One region of the Thermoanaerobacter kivui genome, then DNA from elsewhere that is predicted to be linked to it. Evidence: riboswitches for the same ligand, from Rfam matches in the RefSeq annotation. Region 1 holds a riboswitch; each other region holds the start of a gene.
What was found. Region 1 has a riboswitch for thiamine pyrophosphate ahead of thiT (energy-coupled thiamine transporter ThiT). Riboswitches for the same ligand answer to the same signal wherever they lie in the genome.

Region 1 (7,880 bases):
GTCATGGTAACTTCCGTTCTTTTGCCGACAGCCTCGGGCATACCTTTTGTAGAAAAATTTACTTCTGTTTTGGAAATAGAATAAATCTCTCAAAGTTTCATCCTGAGCCGAAGCCTTCCTCTTCTATGTCATTCTGAGCCGGAGCGCAAGCCGAAGCGTAGCGGAGCCCTGAGGGGAACCGAAGGGGCTGAAGAATCTCAGACCCTAAAGGAATACCCTTTCCTTGAGATTCTTCGCCGTGCTTTGCACTCCTCAGAATGACAGGGAGGGAGGTATTCTCCACTTGTTTTTTAACTTATTCTCCATAAGCTTTTCTGTAAATATTTGCAATTTCTGAAACCAATGGCATTCTTGGGTTTGAGCCAGTGCACTGGTCTGTATAGTCTGACGACATGACGGATACATACGCTTCAATGGCGTGTGTTAAAGATCCATACCTGTGTCTTATAAATGTCCCCAATAGCTCCTTGGGAAGCTGGTGCATTGACTATAATTCTTCCTGCACGGACTCTTTTTGCAAATTCATTAATAATCTCTTGGTTTTCAGAATGTATTACTGCAGAGTGACCAAGTCCGCCGAACTCTGTCATTTTTTTAATGCTGCTTCGTACATGGTCTTTGCTGCTTCTATACTGCATTTTAATGCTTTTGGGTGAAAGCTAAAAATTATTGGATTTCTTGTTTTGATAGCAATTAAGCTTTTGAACATTGTTGTAGAAGTAGGGTTTGTAACGGGTGTTACGCCGGCTATAACTCCTACAGGTTCTGCCACTTCCATATAATTTTCTTCTAAGTTTTCACTAAGGATGCCGACAGTCTTTTTGTCTTTTATATAATTGTACACATATTCTACTGCAAAAAGATTTTTCGTTATTTTGTCTTCATAAACACCCATTTTTGTTTCTTCATGGGCTAATTTTGCCAATTCCATATGTTTTTCTACACCTGCAAGAGCCATGGCATTATTTTTTATCCTTTAATATTGTGTTATAATTAATTTACCAGTTTTTAAAGTTTTAAGGAGAGGATATTGTGCTCTACAAAAAATTTGTGTCACCTATTGGTGTGCTTACAATCTTTTCGTCGGGTAAAGGTATATGTCGCATTGACTTTGAAAATGAAGAATCTGTATTAGAGGAATTTGAAGAAGGTAGTAAGTTTTATATTGAAGAGTGTATACGTCAACTTGACCTATATTTTAGAAAGAAATTAAAAAAATTTGATTTAAAGCTGGATGTATATGGCACAGAGTTTCAAAAAGCGGTGTGGAATGAGGTTTTTAATATTCCCTATGGAGTAGTTAGGACATATGGGCAAATTGCTAAATTAATTGGCAAACCAAATGCACAAAGAGCAGTTGGGCAAGCCCTTAATAAAAATCCTATTCCCATTGTAATTCCCTGTCATAGAGTTATCGGGAGCAACGGAAGCTTGACAGGCTTTGGCGGGGGAATTGAAATAAAAAAATTTTTATTAAGACATGAAGGAGTAGAGGTTCATTAAAAATTCATGTTTCATGGTATAATAAGGGTAGAAAGTAAGGTGATGAGGATGGATTATTTAAAAATTTTAAAGGAGTTTTTTAAAAATAAGGACAATATAGTTATGGCTTTTTTATTTGGTTCTGTTGCTGTGTTTAATATATATAGACTTAGACAAGAAAGAAGGGAGATTAATTTATATAAAATGGTAGCTGTATCCTAAAACCGCCGTAAAAATTTGAGCGGTTTTTTTATTTTATTTTTTTGAAAAGCTTTAAGAAATCTTGACATGATATTATGAGAAGAGTAAAATATATTTTGCGTCCAAAATATTTGCATACAAAATATTTTAATACGAAATAATTTGCGGTGGTGAAGATGGAAGAGATAAACAATGGATTAAAGATACTTAAGCTTTTAAAACAAATAATGGATATTATAAAGCATTCTATGAAATATGAGTGTAAAGATTTTGATATTACGGGTCCTCAAGGAATGCTTATGGGCATTTTAGCTCATTACGGTGAAATGAAAGTAAGTGACTTAAGTCAGAGATTAGGGCTTTCCAATAGCACTGTTTCTGGCATTATTGACAGATTAGAAAAGCAAGGCTTGGTAGAGAGGACGAGAAGCACTGAAGATAGAAGAGTTGTTTATGTCAGTGTGACTCCTAAGTTTAAAGATACTTTTCAAAAACATTTCAAAGAAGCTGAAGAGAAGTTTGAAAAATTAATAAGTAGAGCAAGCCCACAAGACCTTAATAAAATAATTGAAGGATTAGAAGCACTGAAAAAAATATTGGAAAAACAACATGATTTATAGTGAGGAAGTATAACAAAATTAAGTAAATAAGTTGAGGAAGTAGAAATTTAAAAAGAAGTAGTTCTCACAAAAGAAATCGAGGCAAATTTTTAGGAGGAGAAGGTGTTGGTATGGTAAAACTGGCGAAATATTTAAAACCCTATATTCTGTTGATTTTTTTAGCAGTGTTCTTTATATTTGTTCAAGCAATGAGTGATTTGTCATTGCCTGACTATATGTCCAAGATAGTTAACAATGGAATACAGCAAGGTGGCATAGTAAATGCAGTGCCTGAGGCTATAAGGAAAAGCGAAATGGATAAACTTTTGCTATTTGTTACACCTGAAGAAAAGGAAGAGATTTTAAAAGATTATACATTAGTAGACAAATCCAGTCCTGATTATGATAAATATGTAAAAAAATATCCTATTCTTTCAAAAGAGCCTGTATATGTCCTTAAAAGCGTAGATAAATCAGAAATTGACAAAATAAATTTACCTATGGGGAAAGCCTTTTTAGCTGTTACAGGTGTGGAAAAAGCTAAAACCAGTGCAAAAAACGGAAGTATAGAATTTAATGGAAAGAAAATACCGGCAAATGTAGACCTCTTTGCTATGATGTCTCAATTGCCAGAAGAGCAACTTATGCAAATAAGAGATGAAATGAACAAAAAGTTTGCTTCTTTAGGTGACAATATGGTTATACAAGCTGCAACAATGGCTGTAAAAGAAGAATACAAGGCAATTGGCATAAATACAGACAAAATTCAAACTGATTACATTCTTCATACTGGCCTTATAATGCTATTGATAACTGGACTGAGTGCATTAAGCACTATTATGGTAGCATTTTTTGCATCAAAAGTGGCAGCTGGAGTAGCGAGAGATTTGAGAAGAGATTTATTTGCAAGAGTAGAGAGCTTCTCTAATGCTGAATTTGACAAATTTTCTACGGCTTCTTTGATAACAAGAACTACAAATGATATTACACAAATACAAATGCTTCTTGTAATTATGATAAGAATGGTGTTTTATGCGCCTATAATGGGTATAGGTGGTGTATTTAGAGCACTTAGCAAAAGTGTTTCAATGTCTTGGATTATAGCTTTAGCAGTAATAGTACTTTTAGGTATAATATCAGTATTGTACTCCATTGCGATGCCCAAGTTTATGCTAATGCAAAAATTGATTGATAGATTAAACTTAGTTACTCGTGAAAATTTGTCAGGAATAATGGTGGTAAGAGCTTTTAATAATCAAAAATTTGAAGAAGAGCGCTTTGACAAAGCTAATCAAGATATTACAAAAGTAGGGCTTTTTGTAAATCGTGCTATGGCATTTATATTTCCATGTATGATGCTTGTGATGAATGGAATTACTCTTTTGATAGTATGGGTAGGAGCTCACCAAATCCAAAATTCCAGCATGCAAGTTGGAGACATGATGGCATTTATGCAATACGCTATACAGATTATCTTTGCATTTTTGATGTTCTCAATGCTGTTTATAATGATACCAAGAGCATCAGTATCGGCAGAGCGTATTGCTGAGGTTTTGGCTACAGAGCCTTCTATAAGAGACCCAGAAAATCCAAAACAATTTAATGAAAATATGGCTGGAACTGTAGAATTTAGGAATGTATCTTTTAAATATCCAGGTGCTGAAGAATACGCTTTAAAGGATATAAATTTCGAGATTTTGCCAGGGCAGACAGTAGGCATAATAGGAAGAACAGGTTCTGGAAAGAGTACCTTAGTGAATTTGATCTTAAGATTTTACGATGTGACAGAAGGACAGGTTTTGGTTGATGGTGTAGATGTAAGAGAGGTAAAACAGGAAGACCTGCGTCGCAGAATAGGATATGTACCCCAAAAAAGCTGGCTTTTCAGCGGTACAATTAAATCAAATTTGAAATACGGAAATGACCAGGCTACGGACGAGGAAGTAAAAGAAGCAGCAGAAATTGCACAAGCAATGGAATTTATAAATGAAAAGACCAAGAAATTTGATTCAGAGATTGCACAAGGAGGAACAAACGTTTCAGGAGGGCAAAAGCAGAGGCTTTCCATTGCTCGTGCTCTTGTTAAAAAGCCTGAAATATACATTTTTGATGAAAGTTTTTCAGCTCTTGACTTTAAAACAGAGTCAGTTTTAAGGAAAGCCTTAAGAGAAAGGTTAAAATCAAGCACTGTTATAATGGTGTCACAAAGGGTGTCAACTCTTTTACATGCAGACCAAATAATAGTGCTTGAAGAAGGTAAAATTGTGGGCATAGGAAAACACAAAGAACTATTTAAAAACTGTCAAACTTACAGAGAAATAGCTTTATCACAGCTGTCGGAGGAGGAATTGGCATGAGTGAAAATAGAAGAATAGACCCCAAACAGATACCCAGACTTCGCGGGCCAGGAATGGGAGGCGGTCCCCATGGCATGGTTCGCGGTGGAGAAAAAGCGCGAGATTTTAAAGGCACAATGAAAAAGTTGATAAAATATTTATCAGCTTATAAAATTTCTATAATAAGTGTATTTATATTAGCAGCTCTTAGTGCTTCCTTCTCCATTGCGGGTCCTAAAATACTCAGTAAAGCCATAACCAAAATTTTTGAAGGTGTAATGAATAAAATAACAGGGCAAGGCAGTGGCATAGACTTTGAATATGTAGGAAAGATAATTCTAATTCTCATAGGCTTATATGGTTTAAGTGCTTTATTCGGATACCTGCAAGGATGGATAATGTCTGGGGTTGCGATGAAAGTTACCTATAGATTTAGAAAAGAAATTTCTGAAAAAATTAACCGCCTGCCTTTGAAATATTTTGAAAGCACAAATCAAGGGGAAATATTGTCACGTATTACAAATGACGTGGATACAATTACTCAGACTCTCAATCAAAGCTTGACTCAGATAATTACTTCTGTGACGACAGTAGTAGGCGTTTTGATTATGATGTTTACCATAAACTGGCTTATGACTTTAGTGGCGCTTTTGATAATTCCTTTGTCTTCTTTGGTAATTGCCTTTATTGTCAAACATTCACAAATGTATTTTAGAGAGCAGCAGGATTATTTAGGGCATGTAAATGGTCATGTGGAGGAAGTATATGGAGGCCATAATATAGTAAAGGCTTTTAATGGAGAGAAAAAGAGCATTGAAAAGTTTGATGTATTAAATAACACTTTGTATGGAGCAGCTTGGAAGTCACAGTTTTTGACAGGTATTATGATGCCACTTATGAATGTAATAGGAAACTTGGGTTATGTGGCGGTTACAGTTTTGGGTAGTTGGTTGGTCATAAAAAATGCAATAGAAGTGGGGGATATTCAGGCGTTTATACAGTACATCCGATCTTTTACACAGCCTATTGCCCAGATTGCAAATATTTCCAATATACTGCAACAAACTGCTGCCTGTGCAGAAAGAGTATTTGAGTTTTTGGAGGAAGAAGAGGAAGTTTCAGATAATCCACAGCCTGTAAAAGTTGAAGATATAAAAGGCAATGTTGAATTTAGAAATGTTCGTTTTGGATATAGACCTGATAAAATGGTGATAAATAACTTTTCTGCTTCTATTAAGGCAGGACAAAAAGTTGCAATTGTCGGTCCTACTGGAGCAGGAAAGACTACTATAGTGAAACTTTTAATGCGCTTTTACGATGTGAATGAAGGAGCTATTTTGATTGACGGGCATGATATAAGAGATTTTACGAGAGAAGATTTGCGTTCACTTTTTGGCATGGTGCTTCAGGATACTTGGCTTTACAATGGTACTATTATGGACAATATAAGATATGGCCGTCTCGATGCTACTGATGAGGAAGTTATAAAAGCTGCTAAGGCAGCTCATGTTGACAGTTTTGTAAAGACATTGCCAGGGGGCTATAACATGGTATTAAATGAAGAGACCACAAATATTTCTCAAGGGCAAAAGCAGTTACTAACTATAGCAAGAGCTATTTTGAAAGATCCCAAAATTCTCATACTCGATGAGGCTACAAGCTCTGTAGATACCCTTACAGAAATACAAATACAAAAAGCGATGGATTACCTTATGAAAGGACGCACAAGCTTTATAATCGCTCATAGGCTTTCTACGATAAGGGATGCTGACTTGATACTTGTCATGAACCATGGAGATATTATAGAGCAAGGTACCCACGAAGAGCTTCTTGCCAAAGGCGGTTTTTATGCAAGTCTCTATAACAGTCAGTTTGAAAAAGAGGAAGAGATGGCAAGTTAATAGCATTTAATAATCATTATTGACATATGCAGCAAAAAATGATAAAGTTAAAGTGAAAACAAAATAGGTGGTTATGTCCGCTGGGGGAGCCTTAATGGCTGAGATGGCTTTTAAGCCAAACCCTTGGAACCTGACGAGGGTAATGCCTACGTAGGGAATGCGGCTTAAAAATACCGCATTCGCGGTATTTTTTTTCAGCGAACATAGCTTCACTAACTGGAGGTGTTTTTTTATTATGTCTTACATTATAAGTATATTTTCTGATTTTGCTAAAATAAAACCGGTGACATTGTCGATTATATTGGCAATTTTGCTGGCAGCTTTTCTTCTATATCTAATGAGGAAAAGTGTTAAGTTTGACACAAAAATGTTGGTATATGGGGCACTTTCAATTGCTATTTCTTTTGTGCTGTCATATATAAGGTTTTACCATTGGCCACAGGGTGGTTCCATAACGCCTGCCAGCATGCTTCCACTTTTTATATTTGCGTATTATTATGGACCAGGTCCTGGCGTCATTGTTGGTATGGCATATGGACTTTTGCAACTTATTCAAGACCCCTTTATAGTCCAATGGGTGCAAGTACTTCTCGACTATCCTTTGGCTTTTGGTGCATTAGGACTTGCTGGCTTTTTTAGAAAAAACCTGAGTTTGGGAATTTTAGTCGGTGGATTTGGACGATTTTTCTCTCACTTTTTATCCGGAGTATTCTTTTTTGCAAGCTATGCGCCAAAAGGAATGAGTCCTATAGTTTATTCACTTTTAGTTAATGGAAGCATAATAGGTGTAGAAGTGGCAATATGTTTTGCAGTTTCACTAATTCCTCAAGTTAGAAATGCTATCGAGGAAATTAAAAAGAAAGCAATTGCTTAAAGGGGTATTTCCCCTTTTTTATTTTTTCAATGGATAGCCAAAATAATGGTATAATATTTTGTAAGAAAAAATTTAATATAAAATTAACATCCCTATAATGTTTTTTTAATGTTATCATAAGATAATTTAATCAAAGGTTATGGGAAAGCCCATGGATAAATAGGAACAGGCCATAAAAGAGTAGCAAAGGCTGTTGAAAAAGCTTTTGAAAAGTACGATAATGTATATATAAAGAATATAAAATTTAAAATCAAGAGAATTGTTGTTTGAAGACCTTGATAAACTTAAGTAAATTAAAAAAGAATGGAAGAATTGGTTTATAAAAATTCCGCTGATAGAGTGTGTGAAATTGTGCGGAAAAATTTCGATAAAAGCATTAGTGAAATGAGATTGTAGGGAGGGGATTTTGCTGATGCAAATAAAAAGAGTGCTTCTTGACAAAGACAAAAACATTTTTTTCTATATAAACGAAAGAATAAAATGTAAT
Region 2 (7,880 bases), 360 kb from region 1:
ACAAATAGTTAAAGTTTATAAATTTTAGGAGGGTGCTATGAGGCAAAATATCTATCTTTCAAATATAAGCTTGAATGAGGCAATAAATATTTTTCTTGAAAAAATAAAAGATTTTAAGGTTGAAACAGAATATGTAAAAACTTATGAAGCAAATGGTAGAATTACAGCAAAACCTATATTTGCCAAAATTTCATCGCCCTTTTACAACAGTTCTGCTGTTGACGGGATTGCAACAGTAGCAAAAAAGACATTTACTGCGACAGACAAAAATCCTGTAAGGCTTAAAGAAGGAGTTGATTATGTAGTTGTTGATACAGGTGATCCTATTCCAGATGAATATGATTGCGTAATTATGGTTGAAGATTTAATTTGGGTATCTCAAGATGAGGTTGAGATAATAAAGCCTGCTATTCCATGGCAAAATATACGACAAATTGGTGAGGATATAGTAGAAGGACAACTTATACTTCCTCAAAGCCATAGAATAAGACCTGTTGATATTGGTGCTTTGATTGCAGGAGGAGTATTTGAAGTTGAAGTTTATAAAAAGCCTAAAGTTGCAATCATTCCAACAGGAACAGAGCTAGTAGAACCAGGGGAAGAACTTAAAGTTGGAGATATAATAGAATTTAACTCGAGAGTTTTTGCCGCGCAGGTTGAAGAATACGGTGGAATTCCAACAAGATTTGATATTGTAAGAGATGATTTTGAGAAATTGAAAGCTGCTGTTGATAAAGCTTCAAAGGAATACGACATTATCCTATTAAATGCTGGTTCATCTGCAGGACGTGAGGATTATTCTAAAAAGGTTATTGAAACCTTAGGTGAAGTCTATATTCATGGAATTGCTATAAAACCTGGAAAGCCAGTTATACTAGGAAAGGTAAACAATAAGCCTATTGTTGGAATACCAGGTTTTCCTGTTTCAGCTTATTTTATAATGGAAAACATAGTTAAGAAGCTTATCAACTTTGTTCAAGGATATGATATAAAGGATAAGAGATATATAGAAGCAACTCTTTCAAAAAGAATTATGTCATCTTCAAAATATCTTGAGTTTGTAAGAGTAAAACTTGGTTTTATAGACGGTAAATACATCGCAGCGCCAATTGAACGGGGAGCAGGTACTACAATGAGCCTTGTAAGGGCTGATGGGGTTTTGGAAATACCTGAGGAGCTTGAGGGTTATGAAAAAGGGACAAGGGTTAATGTAAACATATTAAAAAGCGAAGACGAGATTAAAAATACAATTCTTTGTATAGGAAGCCACGATTTGATACTTGATATTGCAGCAGATCTTCTTGCCAAAAGAGGAAAATTCACGCTATCTTCAGCCCATGTCGGAAGCATTGGGGGAATACTCTCATTGAAGGATAGGGAAACACATTTTGCAACAATTCACCTTCTTGATGTGGAAACGGGTGAGTATAATAAATCTTATGTGAAAAGATATATTCCAAACAGAAAAATTGCCCTTATAAAATTTGTAAAAAGAATTCAGGGGCTTATGGTTAAAAAAGGTAATCTACTAGAGATTAATTCTTTGGAGGATATTGTAAAAAAAGGTGCAAGGTTTGTGAACAGGCAAAAGGGATCTGGTACAAGGATTTTGCTTGATTATGAATTAAAAAGATTGGGTATAAATCCCAAAGACATCATAGGTTATGATAGGGAAGAATATACTCATATTTCGGTTGCAGCACAAATAGCTAAAGGAAATGCAGATGCTGGACTTGGGGTATTTTCTGCTGCTAAGATTATGGACCTTGATTTTATTCCGATAGCAAATGAAGAGTATGACATTGCAATTCCCGTTGAGTACTTAGAACTTGAAGGGGTAAAGCAGTTTTTGGAGGTTATAAATTCAGAAGAATTTAAAAATGAGCTTGATAAGCTTGGAGGGTATGACTATAGCAATTTAGGAGAAATTATCATTATCGAGTAAAGGAGAGTTTTTATGAGAGATAGGTTAGGAAGAAATGTTGATTATTTAAGAGTTTCTGTTACGGATAGATGTAACTTAAGGTGCATTTATTGTATGCCGGAGGAGGGAATACCCAAAAAAGATCATAATGAGATTCTAAGGAACGAAGAAATTTTAAAAATAATTAGGATTTCAGCAGAACTTGGCATTAAAAAGGTAAGGTTTACAGGAGGCGAGCCACTTGTAAGGAAGGGAATTGAGAACATAATTTATGAAACATCAAAAATAAAAGGCATTGAAGACATTGCACTTACAACTAATGGAACAAAACTTTATGAAATGGCAGATACTTTAAAAGAAGCAGGACTTAAAAGAGTTAACATAAGCCTTGATAGTCTTAAAAAAGATCGATACCGTATGATTACAAGGCTTGGGAATATTGATGATGTATTTAGGGCTATTGACAAAAGTTTATCTATTGGACTTGAACCTGTAAAAATTAATACGGTTGTAATAAAAGGTATAAATGACGATGAAATTTTTGATTTTGTAAAACTTGCCGATGAAAACCCGCTTCATATCAGATTTATTGAAATAATGCCGATAGGTGAAGGAGCAAAATTCAAAGATAACTATATATCGTCGGATGATTTAATAAGTAGCATTCCCGGACTGACTCCGGTTGAAACAGAACCGGGTAACACTGCAAGGGTTTTTAAAAGAAAAGGAGCAAAGGGAACGGTTGGTTTTATTGCACCTTTGTCATGTAAATTTTGTTCAAGTTGTAATAGGATTAGACTTACTGCAGCTGGAACTATAAAACCTTGTCTGCATTCAAAATATGAAGTAGATATTAAAAGTTTTTTAAATGATGAAGACAAGATAAGAGCAATGCTGGAACATGCAATCTTAAGTAAGCCGGCAGGGCATAATCTTGAAAAGGAAATAAGCCAGAATCAAAAAATGATGTTTCAAATAGGGGGATAGTATATGAATTTAACACACATTAATGAAGAAGGTAGAGCAAGAATGGTCGATGTTAGCGAGAAAGCTGAGACAAAAAGAGAAGCTGTTGCAATAGGAAGTATTTATATGAAAAATGAAACTTTAAGAAGAATACATGAAGGAACTATTAAAAAAGGAGATGTCCTAGCTGTTGCACAGGTTGCAGGTATTATGGCTGCGAAAAATACATCTCATATGATTCCGATGTGTCATCCTATCATGATAACCGGATGTGATATTAGTTTTAATTTGGATTTTGAGAATTCAAAGATTGACATTAAAGCAGTAGTTAAAACTGTTGGACAAACAGGGGTTGAGATGGAGGCATTGACTGCAGTTACGGTTGCAGCTCTTACGATTTATGATATGTGTAAAGCAATAGATAGAGACATGGTTATAAGCGAAATAATGCTTGTGAAAAAAAGTGGTGGAAAATCAGGCCTTTATGAAAGGGAGGTTTAATAATGGCAAAGGTGGTGTCAGTTAATATTAGCAAAAAGAAAGGAACTGTAAAAAAGCCTATAGAAAAGGGATATTTTAGAGAAAACCACGGGCTTGAAGGAGATGCTCATGCTGGAAGGGGACACAGGCAGGTCAGTCTTCTTGCAGAGGAGAGTATAGAAAAGATGAAAGCAAAAGGCATTTGGGATTTGGCTGCAGGAAAATTTGCAGAAAATATAACAACGGAAGGAATTGAACTTCACACTTTGCCGGTAGGGACAAAACTTAAAATAGGAGAAGAGGTTATTCTTGAAATCTCTCAAATAGGGAAAAAATGTCACGAAGCTTGTGAGATCAGGAAAATTACGGGTGATTGTATACTGCCGATGGAAGGGATATTTGCGAGGGTGTTAAAAAGTGGGTTCATAAAACCCGGAGATGAGATTATAGTTATAAATGAATAAAATTGTGGAACTCCAAAAGATAATTTTTATCTTTTGGAGTTTTGTATTTTAATAGATATTGTTATAATTGCATTTATTTGTGATTTCTTATGTGACTTTCCGAACAATTCCTTTTTTGATTGAAAAAATTACACGGTTAAAAATTTAAATTCAAGAAATTTCAAAAAACACTCATGTGTTTATTTTGTGATAATGTTATCTTGTAAACTATTATGATAGTTTAACAGGAGTTCGGGGCGAATACAAGGGGGTAATTTACGAAACTGTGCCTTTTATTAAACCTAAAAAAGCTAATGCTGAAGACAACGTTAAGAAGGAGAAATCTACTTACAGACCACCCGATACCCATTATTACAAATACAGTCGTAACAATGTAAGTATGTCAGTTATACTAACAAGTCATAGGTGGGGTTCCAAGGTATTCGCTGACAATTTTCATGGCGCAGAATTTTCCACACATGCTGCAAGTTTTGGCTGTAGATACGTTTTTATTGATGCGATATTTAAAAGCTTTATCAGGGTCTATAGAAAGCTTTATTTGCTCATCCCAGTCTAAAGCTTTTCTTGCTTTAGCCATAGTCAAATCTTTTTCTTTAGCGCCTTTTACACCTTTTGCGATATCTGCAGCATGGGCAGCAATTTTTGCTGCAATAACTCCTTCTTTGACATCTTCCATATCGGGAAGTCCGAGATGTTCTGCAGGTGTGACATAGCAAAGGAAATCTGCACCGGCAGCTGCTGCAACTGCACCGCCAATTGCCGCGGTTATGTGGTCGTAACCGGGGGCGATATCGGTTACAATAGGACCGAGTACGTAAAAAGGGGCGTTGTGACAAAGCTGTTTTTGAAGTTTTACATTTGCTTCAATTTGGTCAATTGGCACATGCCCAGGTCCCTCTACCATTACTTGGACTCCTGTTTCGCGAGCCCTTTTGACAAGTTCACCAAGGATGATGAGCTCTTGTATTTGTGCGCTATCTGTAGCATCTTCGAGACAACCGGGACGCAGTCCATCTCCTAAACTTAAAGTTATGTCATATTTTTTGGCAATATCAAGAAGTCTGTCAAAATGCTCATACAAGGGATTTTCTTTGTCATTGTAGAGCATCCAGCCGATTGTAAAGGAGCCGCCGCGACTTACTACATCCATCACTCGGCCGTTGTCTTTAAGCTTTTTCAATGATTCAAATGTTAGACCACAGTGGACTGTTATAAAGTCTACACCATCTTCCGCCTGTTGTTCTATGACTTCAAAAATAAATTCTTCAGGCATGGCAACGATGCTGCCGTATTTGTACATGGATTCAACAGCTGCTTGATACATGGGAACAGTACCTACAGGTACAGGGGAATTTTCAAGTATTTTTCTACGAGATTGATTAATGTCGCCGCCTGTGCTTAAATCCATTACCGCATCTGCTCCAGCTTTTACAGCAACATTTAATTTTTCAATTTCTTTGTCAATTTCGGGATATGCATCAGAGGTTCCTATGTTGGCATTTACTTTTGTCGATAAACCCCTTCCTATGCCTTTGGGAATGAGGTTTTTGTGGTTGATGTTTGATGGTATTACTATTTCTCCTTTTTTAACTCCTTCTAAAATAAATTCTTCGTCCACTCCTTCATACTCTGCGACTATTTTCATCTCTTTTGTGACAATGCCTGAAAGGGCATATTCCAATTGTGTCATAACAAAACCTCCTTAAAAATAAATAAACCATGGGGATTATAGCCATGGCAGATGACCACATCCCTACGCAGGTACTAACCTAACAGGTTCGATGGGTTAAAAGGCAACACCTTTTTCTCAGCCGGTTACGCCGGCACCCCATGTGGCAAATATTAAATTTTTATAATCGATAGGGTATAAATATTGCAATACTATTATACCACTAAAAAAAATCGGTGTATATTAAAATTTGAAAAAATTTAAGAAAGAGTAAAAAAAATTCTTGACTTTATAGTTTCAAAGTGATAACATAAATTACAACGTGCAAAATTGAATATATTACACACAAACCTCTTATCAAGAGTGGTGGAGGGACTGGCCCGATGAAACCCGGCAACCGGCATTTATATGCGTCTGGTGCCAAATCCTGCAGGTTAGGTTATCTAACCTGAGAGATGAGAGGAGTGGCGGATTATTAGGCCCTCTTCTCATTTTGAAGAGGGCCTAAAAATTTATCGGGAGGTGTAACATGACAGTAAAAATCGGGTTATTGGGACTTGGAACAGTAGGAACAGGAGTATATAGATTGATAACTTCAAGAGGAGGTCATATAAAAGAGAGCACTGGGTTTTATCCTGAAATAAAAGGGATACTTATTAAAAATCTCAACAAACCAAGAAAAGTAAATGTGCAAGGACTTCTTACACAGAATGCTGAAGAAATTTTAAAAGATAAAGAGATAAAAATAGTCATTGAAGCAATTGGAGGCGTTCATCCAGCTTATGAATATGTGAAGGAAGCTTTGTCTGAAGGTAAACATGTTATAACTGCAAATAAAGAGTTAATAGCCAAACATGGAGAGGATTTAAATGAAATAGCGGAAAAAAATGGAGTATTTTTAAAATGCGAGGCAAGCGTTGGAGGAGCTATACCTATACTTCATCAAATCGATAGATTAAAAATAACGGATGAAATTGATTTTGTAGGTGGAATAATAAATGGCACGACTAACTATATTCTTACGCAAATGTCCACCAAGGGGAAAAGCTATGAAGAAGCGCTTATTGAAGCCCAAGAATTAGGGTATGCGGAATTAAATCCCGATTATGATGTAAAGGGTTTTGATTCACTGTATAAACTGATTATTCTCATGCGCAAAGTATTCAATGTAAATGTGCCAGTAAATTCTATAACGAGAAGTGGAATTGATGGGATTACAAAAGAAGACATAAACTATATCGCCAAATGGGGGTATAAAATAAAATTACTTGCGTGGGGGAAAAAAGTCAAAGATAACATTTTTGCAGGAGTAGAACCGGTAGTAGTGGAAGAAAGCAATATTTTATCAAAAGTAAGCGATGTAAATAATGCAATTATATTGAAAGGAGATAGTTTTGGAGAATACGTCTTTGTAGGAAGAGGAGCAGGAGAACTTCCTACTGGGGATGCTGTTGTAGCAGATTTACTTGATGTACTATTAAATTACAACATTAAAGGTAATAATGTAGCAAAGTTTCTTCCAGTTTCTGAAGGCAGCTTCACAGATACATTTTATATAAGATTTAAAATGCACAAAGGAGATATTTTGAATCTACAAGAAATTTTAAATTTCTTTAAGAGAGAAGGAGCTTTAATTTTGGAGTCTTCATATGAAAATGATATTTTTGTAGCTGTAATTAGAGTAAAAGCAAATATTAATGCATTTGTAAAAAAAATAAAGGATGAAAAAATTGCAGAAATAAAAGCAATTTATAAAGTGCTACAGGAAGATATAGATGAGGGACAATTAAAAGAGTTTGAAGATTTGGTAGAGGTAATTTGAACTAGGAAAGGAGATAGAAATATGCCTAAAAAATATGGTTTTTCTACTTTGGCAATTCATGAAGGTTGGGAGCCAGACCCGACCACAGGAGCTGTAGCGCTTCCTATATATCAAACTTCATCTTTTGCTTTTAAAAGTACAAAGCACGCGGCAGATTTGTTTGCCTTAAAAGAAGAAGGATATATTTATACCCGAATGATGAATCCCACTATTAACGCTTTTGAAAAGAGAATGGCAGCTTTAGAAGGTGGGGTAGGTGCTCTTGCTGTATCTTCAGGGCAAGCTGCTATAACATTAGCTGTTACTAATATAGCAGGGATGGGAGACGAAGTGGTCTCTTCTACTAATCTTTATGGGGGTACTTACAACCTTTTTGCAACTACTTTAAAGAAGTTTGGAATAAATTTTAAATTTGTGGACCCCAGTGACCCTGAAAATTTTAGGAGGCAAATAACAGATAAAACAAAGGCTTTATACGTTGAAACTATTGGCAATCCCAAGATTGATGTTGCTGACATTGAAAAAATAGCAGAAATTGCACACACTGCAGGAATT
Region 3 (7,880 bases), 1.0 Mb from region 1:
CCAGTCTTGAGTGCTCTTTCTGGTGTGAGAAGTCTAAACTCATAATCTTTTTTTGGTCCAAAAAGATGAAGCTTTTCGTAGTCATCCTTTTGATAAGTTTCCTGATAGATTGTTATGCCAACAACTCCTATCTTTGCAAGCTCTTCATATTCATTTTCCAAAAGCGGGTATACCTCAATTGAAACCTCAGAAAAGTAGTCTACTGCAACAGAGCATGCGCTTTTTATATATTCAAAATCCGAATTTACCCTGTCTTCGCCTGTTAGAATTATCACAGAGTCAATCCCTTCGTCTTTGAGACTTTTCATCTCAATCTCCATCTGCTCTCTCTCAAGTCTCTCACGAGGGCAGTTTTTCAAATTTGAAAATCCGCAATAGGTACAGCCATTTTGGCAAAAGTTTGATATATAAAGGGGAGCAAAGAGCATAATCACCTTGCCAAAGTTTGCCTCTGTCAATTTCTTGGCTTTTTTAGCCATTATCCTGATTAGTCTTTCATCCTCAATGTTTAAAAGCTTTACAAGGTCGGACTTATCCAGAAACTCCTTTATCAGAATCTCTCTTGCCTCATCAAATGAGGGAATGTAGTTTTCATATTGGCTGTAAACTTCAAGGGCTTCTTTTAAATACTCCATCATCTTTAAAACACCTTCTTGAAAATCCAAAATTTTTAGCCTTTGATAAATTCGTCAAGTGGCGATGAAGCCTGTGCATACTCATATTCCTTCAAAAGCCCAACCTCAAAAGCCAGCCTTCCTGCTTCAACCGCTTTTGAAAAGGCAACCGCCATTTTCACCGGGTCAGACGAGGTCGCAATTGCTGTGTTTATCAAAACAGCATCTGCACCAAGCTCCATTGCATGTGCTGCATGGGATGGCCTTCCTATGCCTGCATCGATTATCACAGGAATTTTAACTTCGTTTATAATAGGTTTTAACAATACTTCACAGCCAATCCCTTTGTTCGTGCCGATTGGCGAGCCAAGTGGCATGACCGCCTCAACCCCAATTTGCTCAAGCTCTTTTGCTATATTCAGGTCAGGATAAATATACGGAAAGACCTTAAACCCTTCTTTAACAAGGATTTCACACGCCTTTAAGGTTTCGTAGTTGTCAGGGAAAAGATATTTTGTATCCTTTTCAATCTCCACTTTAACCCAATCTGATGATGTCAGCTCCCTTCCTATCTGCGCAATCTTTACTGCCTCTTTGTGATTCATAGCCCCTGATGTGTTTACCATGGTGATTGCATCCTTTGGAATATACTCTAAGACATTTTTGGTATGCTTTGTGTTTGGTCCTATTCTCCTCACTGCCACCGCAAAAACCTCGACTTTAGCCTCGCTATACATTTTCTCAATAAGTGAGTAATCAGGAAGCTTCCCTGTTCCAACAAAAAGCCTTGACTTTAGAATTCTTCCGCCTATTTTAAACATCTTTCCCACTCCTTATTTGAAATTCTATGTTTATCAAAGCAATATTTAAAACCAATTTGTTTTTTTAACCACCACCAACAAAGCTGACAATCTCAACAAAATCCCCATCCTTTAGCCGAAAATCTTCCCAGCTTTCTCTTTTTACAATCTCCCCATTTACCAGCACAGCGCACGCATTCAGATTAAGACCTAATGAAAGCAAAAGCTCTTTTACACTGCCATTAAAATCCATCTCTTTGTCATTTACCTTTATCAACTTTGATCACCCCTAAAAATCCAAAATAAAAAAGCCGCTTTTACCGGCGGCTTGTGGTTTTAAATTTAAAAACACCGATTTTTGTATCAACTTAAACAAAAAAGCCTTTAATGCCGGAATATTGCATTAAAGGCTTCATCTTCTTTCTCTCCCTTCGCCGGCATTACCCGAAGCAGGTTCAAAGGGTCAAGGCACAGGGATTTTTTTAAGTGCCTACTCTCAGCCGAGCTTTTGCCCCGCTCAGCTCCCCCCAATATTCGATTTTGCAAACTTTGCTAAGAAGCTATGATAAATGTCTTAGTTGTTCTTAATTTTAATTATAACAACAAACAAGCAAAAATTCAATCTGTATTCGTCAACTGATAGTGTAAAGATACTGTAGGAGATGGTTTTAGATAAACTTATCATTGAAGAACTTTAACGTCATTTTCCTACAGAAATTTTACACTGTCGGTTTTAGGCTAAATTAATTTGAGAAATGACATCCAAATACAGGGGAATATTTCCACACTACAGCAATTCTAATATTTTATCCGCTTCACTTAAATCCTTTAAAATTAAGTCTGCTTCTTTCACCGTTTCAGGATTGCCCACTCCTACTGCAAACATTCCTGCTCTTTTTATTGCAGTGATGCCCGCAGCAGAATCTTCTATTCCAATACACTTTTCAGGAGAAATGCCAAGATGCTCTGCTGCGTTTAAAAATATCTCAGGGTCAGGTTTTCCATGCTTAATTTCATTTGCATCCACTATATAGTCAAACTTATCTCTTATTTTTAAATTTTCAACAACAGTAAAAGCGTTTTTACTGACAGAAGCAATTGCCGTTTTAATACCTCTTTTTTTAAGTTCCTCAATAAATCTCTCCACTCCAGGCAATAAATCCTCAGGCGTGATCTTTTTTATCATCTCTTTATAGTACTCATTCTTCTTATTTGCATAATATTCTTTTTCTTCTTGAGAATATTTTTTATCACTTTTTTCTAAAATTATCTCTAAAGATTCTAAACGACTTACACCTTTTAGCCTCTCATTGATAACTTCATCAAAATATATTCCTAACTCATCAGCAAGCTTTTTCCATGCCAAATAGTGGTATCTTGCAGTATCTGTAATAACACCATCTAAATCAAAAATCACTCCACAATATCTTGCCATTTTATTCCTCCTTCGTTACGTTTATTTTAATCCCGTTGTAGATATTCCTTTTACAAAATATCTCTGGAATATTAAGAATATTAATATAGTCGGTAATGTCAAAAGTATAGCTCCTGCCATTACCTGGTTCCAAAATTGATAATACTGCCCGTAAAAGGAATTAAGTCCTACCGGCAGTGTATACATATCATCACTAGACGTCAAGAGGCTAGGCCACAAGAAACTATTCCAATTGCCAGTAAACATAAAAATGAATTGAGTTGCAAGAGCAGGTTTAGACAAAGGCAAAACTATTTTAAAGAAAATCCCAAATCGTGACAAACCGTCAATTGTAGCTGCTTCTTCTAACTCTTTGGGAAGAGATAAGAAAAATTGCCTCATTAAAAATATTCCAAAATTGCTGGTCAAAAACGGAATTGTAAGACCCATGTAAGTGTTTACCCAGCCTAATTTGCTGAGAAGGATATAAGTCGGCACCATCACTACCTGTCCTGGCACCATCATGAGAGCAAGCACAACCATAAACAATAAATTTCTTCCAGGAAAATTTATTCTTGCAAGTGCATACCCTGCCATAGAATTAAACAGCATATTTCCAAACGTCACTATAGCTGCAACTATAGCACTATTTATAAACCATCTCAAAAAGGGAAATTTTGTGATTATCATTTTATAGTTATCTAAAGTTAAATGCTTTATATTTACAACAAAAGTATTTAATTCACTGGTGGGTTTTAGAGATGTTATTATAGACCAAATAAAAGGGCCAAGTGTAATTACTGCATATCCTACAACAACGGTATAAAATAAAAACCGCAACACCTTTTTCATCTATTGCCACCTCCTAATAGGTTTCTTCTTTGAAAAGCTTTCGCTGTATAAGAGTCAATATCAAGATTATTACAAATAATACAAAAGCCATAGCTGAAGCGTAACCCATGTTAAAATCTCTAAATCCTGTCCTATATATATTCAGCACGACTGTCATTGTAGCATCAAGAGGCCCACCAGTCCCTTGCGATACTACATAGGCTTGGTCAAAAACCTGGAAAGTACCAATTAATGACATTACTAGATTAAAAAACACTATTGGCCGCAACATTGGAAGAGTAATCTTGAAAAATCTTTGAAATTTATTAGCCCCATCTACTTCTGCAGCCTCGTACAATTCTGATGGTATATCTTGTAATCCTGCAAGAAAAATCACCATGTAATTACCTACAGAAGACCATATTGCCATCATCATGATAGAAGGAAGCGCAAACCTGACGTCATTGAACCAAGTAGGCCCTTGTATGCCAAATTTAGCTAACAAAGCATTAACTAAACCATCTGCTTTAAATAGATATAAAAATATTACAGAAACTGCAACTGTGGATGTAACAGTTGGTATATAATAGGCAACTCTAAAAAATGTTTTACCTTTAATATCCGAATTTACAATTAATGCTAGTATTAAGGCAATAATTAGCTGTGTTGGTACTACTCCTAAAGAATAAAGTGTTGTATTTAAAAGAGCTCTTTTAACCGTTGGGTCACTGAATAATTTTGTATAATTTGTAAATCCAACCCATCGGCTTGCTTCAGGATTTAAAAAAAATTCTTTAAAACTTATAATAAAAGCATAAATTAATGGTCCTATCAAAAAAATAGATATTGAAGCAATAAAAGGCAACGCAAAAGCATACCCTGACAAAGCTTCGTATAAATACCTCTTTTTCATAGTCATTTTAGCTTCCATAAATACATCCTTCCCTTCAACCTTAAAAAATCATAATTGCAGCACCTTATTTTAGTAAGGTGCTGCTTACTTAAATTATTGTCCAACTTCCTTTTGTGCGTTGTCAAGAGCTTGCTGAGCACTACTTATTTGCTTCATTATTAATGCTTCACAGGCTTTATTAGCCGCATCTACTACCTTTGTGCCATACAAACCGAATTGCCATGGTACCGCATAAGAAGCACCATCTACAAAGGCAGCTCTTTCAGGATATTTCTCCTTAAATCCTTCTTGCATAGACTTTCTCGATGGAAGTGCAAGGCCTGAATCTACTACAAATTGCTGTCCTTCTTTACCGGTTAAAAATTCAATAAGTTTAAAGGCTTCATCTTTATGTTTGCTGTTTTTATTCATCACATATGCAACAGTGAAAGCCATTGTAGATTTTTGCTTTCCTGCTGGAAGCTCTGCTATACCATAGTTTAAATCAGGAGCTTTTTCTTTGAGGAATGGTATCATCCAGCCACCTTCTATTGCCATTGCAGCTTTTTTAGCAGCAAAAGCATCTCCATTCCAGCCTTCTCCCATGTTTTGTGGTGTGTCAGCAACTTTGTCTTTTGTAATGAGGCCTACATAAAAATCAAGAGCTTGTGCATTCTCTGGCAGATTTAAAGTAACTTTTCCATCTTGATATACTGAACCGCCATTTTGATTTATAAAAGCATCAAATCTTGCAAGGTCTGCTGATAAAACCAAACCTTTGACACCGTCTTTTGTCAACTTTTTAGCTACATCTCTTAATTCCTCCCATGTTTTTGGAGGCTCATTTATTCCAGCCGCTTTAAACATGTCTTTGTTGTAAAACAAAGCTAGAGTATTGAAATCCTTTGGTAAACCATAAGTTTTTCCCTCCCACTGAAAAGCGGAAAGCAATGCTGGCTCGAAATCATTTACATCCACATTGTATTTCTTAATATAATCATCTAATGGCTCTAAAACTCCTGAAGACATAAGCTGTGGTGCCGGCATGCTGTCAAGATAGAATATGTCTGGTGCTGTATTTGACGCCAGTTCTGTTTGTAATTTTTGCATGTAATCTCCCACAATTGTCTCAATTTGCACATCTATATTTGGATATTTTTCTTTAAACTTAGCTATTTGGTCATCCACTATCTTCTTTTCTGCTGGAGATGAAGACCACATGCCTAATTTTATAGTAACTGGTTTTGCTGTCTCTTGTTTTTGTGTATTTGTCTCATTGGCACTGGAAGTATTATTTTTACTGGATGAACAACCAGCTAAAACAGTAGCTAATACAAAGATCGTCAATACAAAGATGCTTAAAAGTTTTTTACTCATTACCACTTTCCCCTTTCACAATTTTATAGTAAAATATCTGATTGAGAACTTAAAATTTTACTCTAACTCCACTTATCCCCCCTTAAAACATAATCAATTTATTTTAAGGTATAGCAGGTTATCCACCTGCCTATACCTTTTTGACTATTCTATTGTCAGCTCTTTCCCTTTTACCTTTACTTTTATATTTCCTTTTCCTTTTAATTTTTTTACTGTCACTTCCTGTTTTGTAACAATTACCTCAATTAAATTGCCTTTCCAGAATACTTTATAGGAAAGTTTATCCCATTTTTCTGGCAGCCACGGATTTATATTTAATATCTCTTCTTTGTCAATTTCCATTCCGCCAAATCCAAAAACAGCTACTTGCCATGTACCACCAGCAGATGCAGCATGCAAACCTTCTTTAGTGTTACCCTGATTGTCCACAAGGTCAACGTTGGCACTTCTCATAAAAGATTGGTACGCGTTTTTGTGGTCCCCAACTTTTAAACCCATAATGGCATACATACTTGGACCTAAAGAAGACTTGTGCATAGTCCGCTTTTCATAATATTCGTAATTGATTCTTTTCGTTTCTTCGTCAAATTCCTCACCTAACAAAAGCATTAACATAACAACATCAGCCTGTTTAATAAGCTGGGTATCACCCAATTTTGTTATATCAACACCTTCAGGCCATATAGGCATATTGTTTTCATCAAATTTATCAATAACATAATCTTTTTTATCAAAATAGCCTTCAAATTGTTCTATCAGCTTTTTGTCTTTGTCATAAGGTATATATATTTTTTCTTCAACTTCTTTCCACTTTTCCATTTCCTCATTTGTCAAACATATCTTGTTTGATATAGCATGATAATGTTCAGGGTATTTTTCTTTTAACATATTGATTAGTTCAAGTCCCTTTTTAATATTCCATTTTGCAAGGTAATTAGTATAAGCATTATTATCAACATGCTCATGAAATTCATCAGGACCTATGACATTGTTTATTTTATACCTGTCTAATTCTTTTACATATTCACATCTAGATACCCAAAACCTTGCAGTCTCAAAAATGACTTCTGCACCGTAATTCAACATAAACTCAATATCCTCTGTCGCTCTAAAATACTCCCACACTGCAAAAGCTATATCAGCAGTTATATGATGCTCTAAATCACCCGTCCATATCCTTACAGGGTTTCCCATGTAATCAAATCCCCATTTAGGTGTCTCTTCCTCTCCTGTATCTGCAGATTCCCAAGGGTATTGTGCTCCCTTATACCCGTTTAAAGCCGCATTTTTTCTCGCTGCATCCAGCATATTGTACCTGTACATCAAAAGTGTCTTTGCCGCTTTTGGATGCACATATATGAAAAACGGAAGCATAAATATTTCTGTATCCCAAAAGACATGGCCTTTGTATCCCTCACCATGAAGGGCCTTTGCAGCAATACTTACCATGGGGTCATTTTCATTGACAGAACTCATAAGATGAAAAATATTAAACCTCAAAGCTTTATCTGCTTCTTCATCCCCTTCAATATTTATATCTGCAACAGACCATAGTTCTTCATATACCTCAATATGTCTCTGCAACTCTTTGTCAATACCTTCTCCAGCAAAAGCAAAGAGTTCTTTTTCCACCGTACTCTTTAATAGGCCTTTTTTTACGTCTCTTGAGGTATAGGTTATAATAAATTTGTCAATTACTACTGTTTTGTTCTCTGTGCCATCAAACTCAAAGTATTCAATACTCATTTCACCTAAAGGCAAAAATCTCTTAAATTTAGCTATGTTATTTTTCTCTTTATCCTCATAATGATATAACCTCACTGCACTACCTGTTGCAATGCGAATATCATCGTCAATAGTTGCTGTTTCAAGATAAACTCCGCTTTTATTTAAACTGCTATTGTCAGTCACTTTCAAATGCTTTACCCTATGCTTTGGGCTATCTGCTGAAT
Region 4 (7,880 bases), 540 kb from region 1:
GATGAAATACACTCTCTGTATTTCATTGCGGGATTTAAGGACGAAAAGAGTATACTGTTCAAGGAGGATTTAAGTAATTTTAGAAAAAGGTTTAACACGATTTATACTCTTGATAAAGATAAGATAGAAGGCTTTGAGGTCGGCTTTGTTACAGAGCACATTCAAAAAATACCGTTTAACAATTTTGAAAATTACAATGTAGTAATTGTAGGTCCTCCTGTTATGATGCACTTTGCTGCTTTAGAATGTTTAAAGAAGGGTGTGACCGAAGATAAAATCTGGTTATCTTTTGAAAGAAAAATGTCTTGTGGTGTTGGCAAGTGTGGCCATTGCAAGATAAATGAGACATATGTTTGCTTGGAAGGACCTGTCTTTAATTATACTAAAGCAAAAAATCTGTTGGATTAATAGGAGGGATAATTATATGAGTTATGATATAGATATAAAAAAACTTCGAAAAAATTGTTACCGCCAGTCAAAAGTGCGTGGGGAATTCATGCTCCAAATGCGTGTTCCTGGTGGTGTCATAGAGGCAAAATATTTATCGCTCTTTCAGCATATTGCGGAAACCTGGGGAAATGGAGAATTTCACTTTGGGCTCAGGCAGACGGTGTCAATACCAGGGATCAAATATGAATATATAGATGAGGTTAACAAATATATAAGACCATATATCGAAGAAATTGAAGTAAATTTATGCGGCGTTGATATGGTAGTTGATGACAACGGGTATCCGACTATAGGTGCTCGTAATATAATGGCTTGCATAGGCAATCGCCACTGTATAAAAGCCAATATAGACACAACCGACCTTGCTAGAAAGATAGAAAAAGTCATATTCCCCAGTGACTATCATATAAAGATAAGCATAGCAGGATGTCCTAACGACTGTGCTAAAGCTCATTTCACTGATTTCGGCATAATAGGTATTACAAAAACTGAATACGATTATGAACGCTGTATAGGGTGTAAAAAGTGTGTAGAAGCGTGTGCTCGTCATGCAACGGGTGTTTTATCTGTAGAAAAAGGAAAAATCGTGAAAGATACCTGCTGCTGTGTCGGTTGTGGCGAATGCGTCCTAGTGTGTCCAACCGGTGCTTGGACCAGGAACCCTAAAAAATTCTACAGGGTATTGATCGGTGGCAGAACAGGAAAGCAAACACCTCGTATGGGAAAAATCTTTTTAAACTGGGTTACAGAAGATGTAGTTTTAGGCGTACTTAAAAACTGGGAGACATTTTCTGCTGATGTTATGAACAACAAACCTGAATACATCCATGGTGGACACCTTATTGACAAAGTGGGATATGACAAATTTAAAGAAATGATATTAAAAGATGTCAAACTAAATCCAGAAGCTATGGTGGCTCAAAGGGTATTATGGGCAGAAACCGAATACAGGTCTAATTTTAATGTAAAACCCGTAACCCAACGTTAATGTTAAAGAAAAAACAGTGAGGAACATGCGCTATACTATCTGTACGCAATTAGATATAACATAAATAATATCCATCTTCCGAATAATCTAAAGTCTATGGGCTACTACAATAGTAGTACGCCCTTTATTAGCATCTTCAGCACTTTTGTTTTTCTGAGGCTGAATCTAAAAACGGAAGCAGGCTTTATCAACAATATAGGAGTATCAGTTGCACAAAATGAACGATTGGCTGAAGTTATTAACCGTATGGATGATGAAGCTGATTATAATGTTGTTAAAAAAGAAGTTTTTGTAACTTGATGTAGTTTAACAAAGATCTAGAATAGGGCAGGTGAATAAGATTGATGAAAGAAATTGTAGATTCTCATCTCATGTACATGTTTCATTACTTCCATTCGAAGGATGGGAGAGTATGGCACTAGCCGGAGTAAGGAAAATTATTGGCTGCTTCCTATTTTTTGGGCAAAACATGCAGAAACACTCTTTGATCATTTCCATCAGATGTTAACTCTTTCTATAAGTAATGCCGCTGAAAATGATATTAAGCTTTACGTTGCTGCTATGATCCGCTGAGCGTACCCAAACCGTGTGGTACCTAGAATTGAACGGAGCTTCCCCGGAAATCATTGCTCGAATTTGAGGCCTAACGCTTCTCCGCGTAATAATATAACCTAATTTTTTAGAAAAGGCAACATATTTTAAAAATTTGTATTGATACTTATTATTATCTATGCTAATATACTAGACATGAGGAAAAGTAAATTAAATTATCAAAAACAAAAACTAAATTATACAAAATATGTAATATATAAACGTCAAAAACTTCATTTGAGCATTGAAAATTAAATGAATGTGAAAAGGGAGTCTAAACGAAAGAATGTAATACATTAAAATAGTTTAAATTTAGCGAAAAAATGATATTTTTAAAGCTTAATTAAGTTAATCACAAAATATTGAGATAGGGAGAAGTAGTGTGAAAGTAAAATAGTTAAATTTGGGCATAAGGAGTAAGACCAGCCCAAGAGCAAAGGTGCTTGTCAGATTTAAAAACTGTCATATCCGTGCCAATTTCAGCGATGATATAAGTTGCCGATTTTTCGGTTATGCCAGGTAGGGTAACAGAGATATCAATCAAGTCTTGATAAGGTTTGGCCAATTGAGAAATGGCTTTATCCAACTCAGAAACACAAAGATTGATAAAGTCATAGTGTTTTCTGCAAACCTTCATCTTGACTGATTGATCAACCCTAGAGATAAAAATTAAAATATATAGACATTGACTGAATATCCAGCACAAAAACACTAAGGAATTGCTTATACAATGATTAGTGTACGTGATCAAAGTCACACTTATTTGTGCTTGAGAAGATATTCTACACATGTTAAAATGCGGACTTGAGTCCAATGAGTGGTAAAAATAATTCCACTCCCTCCTCCGTGCTTTGTAGTATATCTATATATTTTAAAGAAATTATATCAAAAATATCGCTCAATAGCACACTTTCATTACAATTTGTGCTTGAGCAAAGCGAAAGGATGTGGGTTAAAATGAAAAAGAAAGTTTTTTTACTTCTAATTGCCTTTTTATTATTATTTTTTTAATTCAATAGCATTTTGTGCTCCTGATGTTCCACCTAAACCTATTCAGTTTAGATATGTATATGACTATGCGGGGCTTATGTCCCAAAATGATATAGAAGAGATGGAAAAACTAGGGAAAGCTTTGGATGATGCAACAAAGGCGCAAATAATAGTTGTGACAGTTGACAGCATTGGAGATTACCCAATAGAGGAATATTCTCTTAGCCTTTTTAGAAAGTGGGGAATAGGAGACAAAGAAAAAAACAACGGTGTTCTCTTTTTAGTGGTAAAAGATAGACTTTTAAAAGGGCAATCTGGCAAAGTGAGAATTGATGTAGGTTATGGCTTGGAAGGGGCAATACCGGATTCTGTTGCAGGAAGGATTTTGGACGATTTTGTTTTGCCTTACTGGGCAAGGGGTGAATACTCTAAAGGCATATATGAAGGTTATATGGCAATAGCTTCAAGAGTTGCAAAAGAGTACAATATAGACCTCCAGGGACTGGATGCTTCCAAATACAGTGTCAATGCAAGTAGCAATGATAGCGGTATATCGTGGGAAGATATTGCTGTAGTGATTATACTCATTTTAATATTTATTATCTTTGGAAGAGGAGGAAGAAATATAAGGGGAAACTGGTGGGGACCGGGAAGCTTTGGTTCTGGAGGAGGCTTTGGAGGTTTTAGAGGTGGTGGCTTCGGCGGCGGAAGTTTTGGCGGCGGAGGAGGCTTCGGCGGAGGTTCTGCCGGCGGTGGAGGAGCCAGCCGCTAAGCGTAAATTTTCAAAATAATTATTGAATTTTTTAGGTTTGTGGTATAATTACTTAAGCGCATTGGACAAAACTAAATAAGACAAGTGCTAGGGGAGCCAAAAAGTGGCTGAGAGGGGATTCGTTCCCGACCCTTTGAACCTGTCAGGGTAATGCCTGCGCAGGGAAGCACGTTTTACGAAGTTTGTAAAAAGTGCTCACCTGAACAGGTGGGCATATTTTATTATTTTGGAGGTGTTTTTATGAAATTAGCCCTTACTATTGCCGGCTCTGACTCTGGGGGAGGAGCAGGTATACAGGCAGATTTAAAGACTTTTTCAGCCCATGGAATATACGGCATGAGTGTCATTACTTCAATAACAGCGCAAAACACCATGGGAGTTTTGGGAATTGAGGATATAAGTCCTGATATGGTGTATTTGCAGATGAAGGCAATTTTTGAGGATTTGTATCCCGATGCAGTGAAGATAGGTATGGTGTCTAATGAAGACATAATTAAGATGATTGCAAAGGGATTAAAAGATTACAATGTAAAAAATGTTGTGCTGGACCCTGTCATGATTTCAAAAAGTGGAAGCTATTTATTGAAGCCGCAAGCAGTGGAGGCTTTGAAAAAAGAATTGATACCTTTAAGCCTTGTAGTCACGCCAAATCTTATGGAGGCAGGGGAGTTAATCGGAAAAGAAGTCAAAAGTGTATCCGATATGAAAGAAGCAGCTAAAAAAATTTTAGATTTTGGAGCAAAAACAGTAGTTGTAAAAGGTGGACATCTTACAGGTGATGCTTTAGATGTATTTTACGATGGAAAAGAGTTTTATGAAATTACATCAGAGAGGATTGATACTAAAAACACCCATGGTACAGGCTGCACATTTTCCTCAGCTATAGCTGCCAATATCGCTTTAGGCCATGATTTAGTTGAGTCGATAAAAAGAGCGAAAGCATACATTACAGGGGCTATAAAACATTCGTTGGCCATAGGGCATGGAGTAGGTCCTACTAACCATTTTTGGAATATAGAAATAAGGAAGGTGTGAGATATGGACTTAACCCTTTATGCTATAACGGATAGGTCTTACATAAAGAATATGGATAATGCTGAAGCAGTAGAACTAGCGATAAAAGGCGGTGCAACAGTAATTCAACTGAGAGAAAAAGATATATCAAGTAGGGAATTTTATGAAATTGCTCTCAAAGTTAAAGAAGTGACAAAAAGAAATAGAATCCCTATCATTATTAACGACAGAGTGGATATAGCTTTGGCAGTAGATGCAGATGGAGTTCACGTTGGACAGGAGGATTTGCCGGCAGATATTGTAAGAAAAATAATAGGTCCTCATAAAATAGTAGGGGTATCAGCGAGGACAGTGGAAGAAGCTTTAAAGGCACAAAGGGATGGAGCGGATTATTTAGGGGTAGGTGCGGTGTTTAAGACTCCAACAAAGCCGGAAGCGGAAGCCATTGGAATAGAAGGGTTAAAAAAAATAAAAGAGTCAGTCAATATTCCCGTAGTTGCAATAGGTGGTATAACAAAAGATAATGTCTATGAAGTCATGTTAAAGTCGGGAGTAGACGGTATAGCTTCAGTTTCAGCTGTCTTTTATGGGGATATCGAAAGCAATACCAGAAAACTTTTAGAAGTTATAACAAAAGCGATAAATGACAGGAGGAATTTGAAATGAAAAAAGAATTGTTGAAAATTTTAAGAGAGAAAAAACCTTTAGTTCACCATATTACAAATATAGTTACTGTCAATGATTGTGCTAATATAACACTGGCTATAGGAGCACTGCCAGTCATGGCCCATGCCTTGGAAGAAGTAGAAGAAATGGTAAGTGCAGCAGATGCTTTAGTTTTAAATATAGGCACTCTTACAAATGAACAAGTAGAAGCGATGATAAAGGCAGGAAAGGCTGCAAATAGATTTAAAGTACCAGTTATATTGGACCCTGTTGGAGCGGGAGCTACAAGGCTTAGGACACAAAGCTCAAAAAAGATATTAGAAGAGGTAAAAATTTCTGTGATAAAAGGGAATAGTGCTGAGATTTCAATACTTGCAGGCAAAGGTGGGAAGATACGGGGTGTAGAATCTCAAAGCGGAACAGATGATATTGCTGAGGCTGCTAAAGATTTAGCAAATACTTATAGCGCTGTAGTAGCAGTATCAGGCGCTACAGATATAATCACTGATGGAAAAAGAATTGCCTATGTAAAAAATGGACATCCTATGATGGGCACTATCACCGGTACGGGCTGTATGCTTACCTCTGTAGTAGCGAGTTTCTGCGGAGTATGTGAAGATTATTTTGAAGCTACAGTAGAAGCTTTTGTAGCTTTTGGAATAGCCGGTGAAAAAGCAGCTCAAAGCAGCAGTGTCAAAGGTCCTGGTAGTTTTAAAGTGACATTTTTTGATGAGATATATAATCTCACGCCGGAGATAATAGAAAAAGATAAGAAGGTGGAAGTATGAATAAAATACATCGTATGGTTTTTATGGCACTTATTATTGCTATAGGCACCTTGACTTCTCAATATGTATGGTTTAGTGTAGGTGTTGCCAAAGTTACACCCGTTCAACATGCTATTAATGTTATTTCAGCAGTTTTTTTGGGCCCTTGGGGAGCGTTAGAAGTAGCTTTTATTATAGGGCTTTTGAGGAATATCCTTGGTGTTGGGTCGCTTCTGGCATTTCCTGGAGGCATGGTTGGAGCTTTCATTGCTGGATATCTTTATAGATTTACACGTAAACTTTATTTTGCGCCTGTAGGAGAAGTTATAGGCACAGGTATTATAGGGGCTTTACTTTCTTATCCTATAGCTAAATATATACTGGGAAGTTCAGGCACGGCTTTTATGTTTTTCATTCCATTTTCACTTTCTAGTGCAATAGGTTCGGTGATAGGGTATGTAGTGTTATTGGCTTTAGTAAAATATAAGAAATTGGATTATTGTAACTAAATATACTAACTTATGGTGAAAGGAGGGGGGAATTAGAGGAAGTAGAAAAACTCTATAAAGAAATGGGGAAGGTTTTCAAAAAGCTCGACACATGGTCTTTTTATTTACTTACTTCCCATGAAAGATTTAAAAAACTCTTTGGAAGAGAGGCTTCTAAGAAAAGAAAGCTTTACAATGGCATGATAAAAGCCTATTATTGCCAGTATTATGGACCAAAACCTAACAACCGATTTTTGTTGAGTTTTCTTGATTTGATGATATAATTAAAGTAAGAAATTGATAAAATTGGTGGTGAAAGTATGGATAATGCAGTGAAAAAGAAAGCGAAAGAATATATAGATAAGTTACCTGAGGGTAAGGTGAGAGAAGTCATCGATTTTATGGAATATCTGAGTGAAAAAATAATTTTTAAAAAGGGGGATTTTTATGAAAAAAGGGTATGTGCAAGTATATACGGGAGACGGAAAAGGTAAAACAACAGCAGCTTTGGGGCTGGCTTTTAGAGCAGTAGGAAGAGGCATGAAGGTGATAATGTTTCAGTTTTTAAAGGGTATGGCTACAGGTGAACTCAAAACAGCAGAGTTACTTAAGCCAAATTTTGAAATACGTCGCTTTGCTGAAGCAAAGAAGTTTACGTGGGATCTTACAAAAGAAGAATTTGAGGAGCTAAAACAAAAGGTAAAAAGTGAATACAATCAACTTCTCGATATACTAAAAAGCGGAGATTATGATATTGTCATTGTGGATGAGGCTATGGCAGCCATACATAGAGGTCTTCTTACAGTAGAAGAGGTAGTAAGGCTTATTGACGAAAAGCCTGAAACTGTTGAATTGGTTTTAACAGGTAGAAGTGCACCGCAGGAGATTATTGAAAAAGCTGATTTGGTTACAGAAATGAAAGAAATTAAGCATTACTTTAAAAAAGGTGTACCAGTGAGAGTTGGAATTGAAATTTAAAATTTAATAAATACACCAAAAGTTTTAAAATTAAAAAGGTTTGTTATGTGGACTCTGGGCAGTTTTTCTGGCTTCACGTGGCCTCAAATTGCAGTCCTTGTTTTTATTTCCTTTCATACGCTTTTTGCAGCATTTTTGCTTTCTAAACCTTTAAATGTATCAATATAACAGGATTA

Region 2: another riboswitch for thiamine pyrophosphate. It lies ahead of thiC (phosphomethylpyrimidine synthase ThiC); the one in region 1 lies ahead of thiT (energy-coupled thiamine transporter ThiT).
Region 3: another riboswitch for thiamine pyrophosphate. It lies ahead of thiS (sulfur carrier protein ThiS); the one in region 1 lies ahead of thiT (energy-coupled thiamine transporter ThiT).
Region 4: another riboswitch for thiamine pyrophosphate. It lies ahead of thiD (bifunctional hydroxymethylpyrimidine kinase/phosphomethylpyrimidine kinase); the one in region 1 lies ahead of thiT (energy-coupled thiamine transporter ThiT).

What each region holds. Positions count from the first base shown of each region.
Region 1 covers NZ_CP009170.1:2,159,215-2,167,094, reverse strand. Annotated here, with positions in the region: gene TKV_RS11070 (SH3 domain-containing protein) at 1-84, shown strand, start outside; gene TKV_RS14210 (hypothetical protein) at 296-460, opposite strand; partial or broken gene TKV_RS14205 (bifunctional acetaldehyde-CoA/alcohol dehydrogenase) at 593-961, opposite strand; gene TKV_RS11050 (methylated-DNA--[protein]-cysteine S-methyltransferase) at 1,033-1,503, shown strand; gene TKV_RS11045 (nucleotidyltransferase domain-containing protein) at 1,510-1,704, shown strand; gene TKV_RS11040 (MarR family winged helix-turn-helix transcriptional regulator) at 1,860-2,303, shown strand; gene TKV_RS11035 (ABC transporter ATP-binding protein) at 2,414-4,639, shown strand; gene TKV_RS11030 (ABC transporter ATP-binding protein) at 4,636-6,519, shown strand; TPP riboswitch at 6,592-6,694, shown strand; gene thiT (energy-coupled thiamine transporter ThiT) at 6,755-7,393, shown strand; gene TKV_RS11020 (phosphatase PAP2 family protein) at 7,806-7,880, shown strand, end outside.
Region 2 covers NZ_CP009170.1:1,798,584-1,806,463, reverse strand. Annotated here, with positions in the region: gene TKV_RS09080 (molybdopterin molybdotransferase MoeA) at 1-28, shown strand, start outside; gene TKV_RS09075 (molybdopterin biosynthesis protein) at 38-1,945, shown strand; gene moaA (GTP 3',8-cyclase MoaA) at 1,958-2,911, shown strand; gene moaC (cyclic pyranopterin monophosphate synthase MoaC) at 2,915-3,391, shown strand; gene TKV_RS09060 (MOSC domain-containing protein) at 3,394-3,834, shown strand; gene thiC (phosphomethylpyrimidine synthase ThiC) at 4,226-5,524, opposite strand; TPP riboswitch at 5,568-5,675, opposite strand; SAM riboswitch class I at 5,855-5,965, shown strand; gene TKV_RS09050 (homoserine dehydrogenase) at 6,033-7,325, shown strand; gene TKV_RS09045 (homocysteine synthase) at 7,347-7,880, shown strand, end outside.
Region 3 covers NZ_CP009170.1:792,518-800,397, reverse strand. Annotated here, with positions in the region: gene thiH (2-iminoacetate synthase ThiH) at 1-638, opposite strand, end outside; gene TKV_RS04005 (thiazole synthase) at 671-1,435, opposite strand; gene thiS (sulfur carrier protein ThiS) at 1,500-1,691, opposite strand; TPP riboswitch at 1,824-1,952, opposite strand; gene pgmB (beta-phosphoglucomutase) at 2,202-2,849, opposite strand; gene TKV_RS03990 (carbohydrate ABC transporter permease) at 2,871-3,680, opposite strand; gene TKV_RS03985 (carbohydrate ABC transporter permease) at 3,694-4,590, opposite strand; gene TKV_RS03980 (ABC transporter substrate-binding protein) at 4,666-5,928, opposite strand; gene TKV_RS03975 (glycoside hydrolase family 65 protein) at 6,073-7,880, opposite strand, start outside.
Region 4 covers NZ_CP009170.1:305,263-313,142, forward strand. Annotated here, with positions in the region: gene asrB (anaerobic sulfite reductase subunit AsrB) at 1-408, shown strand, start outside; gene asrC (sulfite reductase subunit C) at 425-1,438, shown strand; gene TKV_RS12670 (hypothetical protein) at 1,535-1,738, shown strand; partial or broken gene TKV_RS14045 (hypothetical protein) at 1,779-1,993, shown strand; gene TKV_RS01470 (transposase) at 2,427-2,666, opposite strand; partial or broken gene TKV_RS01475 (TPM domain-containing protein) at 2,987-3,791, shown strand; TPP riboswitch at 3,871-3,973, shown strand; gene thiD (bifunctional hydroxymethylpyrimidine kinase/phosphomethylpyrimidine kinase) at 4,032-4,826, shown strand; gene thiE (thiamine phosphate synthase) at 4,830-5,471, shown strand; gene thiM (hydroxyethylthiazole kinase) at 5,468-6,259, shown strand; gene thiW (energy coupling factor transporter S component ThiW) at 6,256-6,747, shown strand; partial or broken gene TKV_RS01500 (hypothetical protein) at 6,759-7,010, shown strand; gene TKV_RS12970 (hypothetical protein) at 7,047-7,220, shown strand; gene TKV_RS01505 (cob(I)yrinic acid a,c-diamide adenosyltransferase) at 7,174-7,704, shown strand.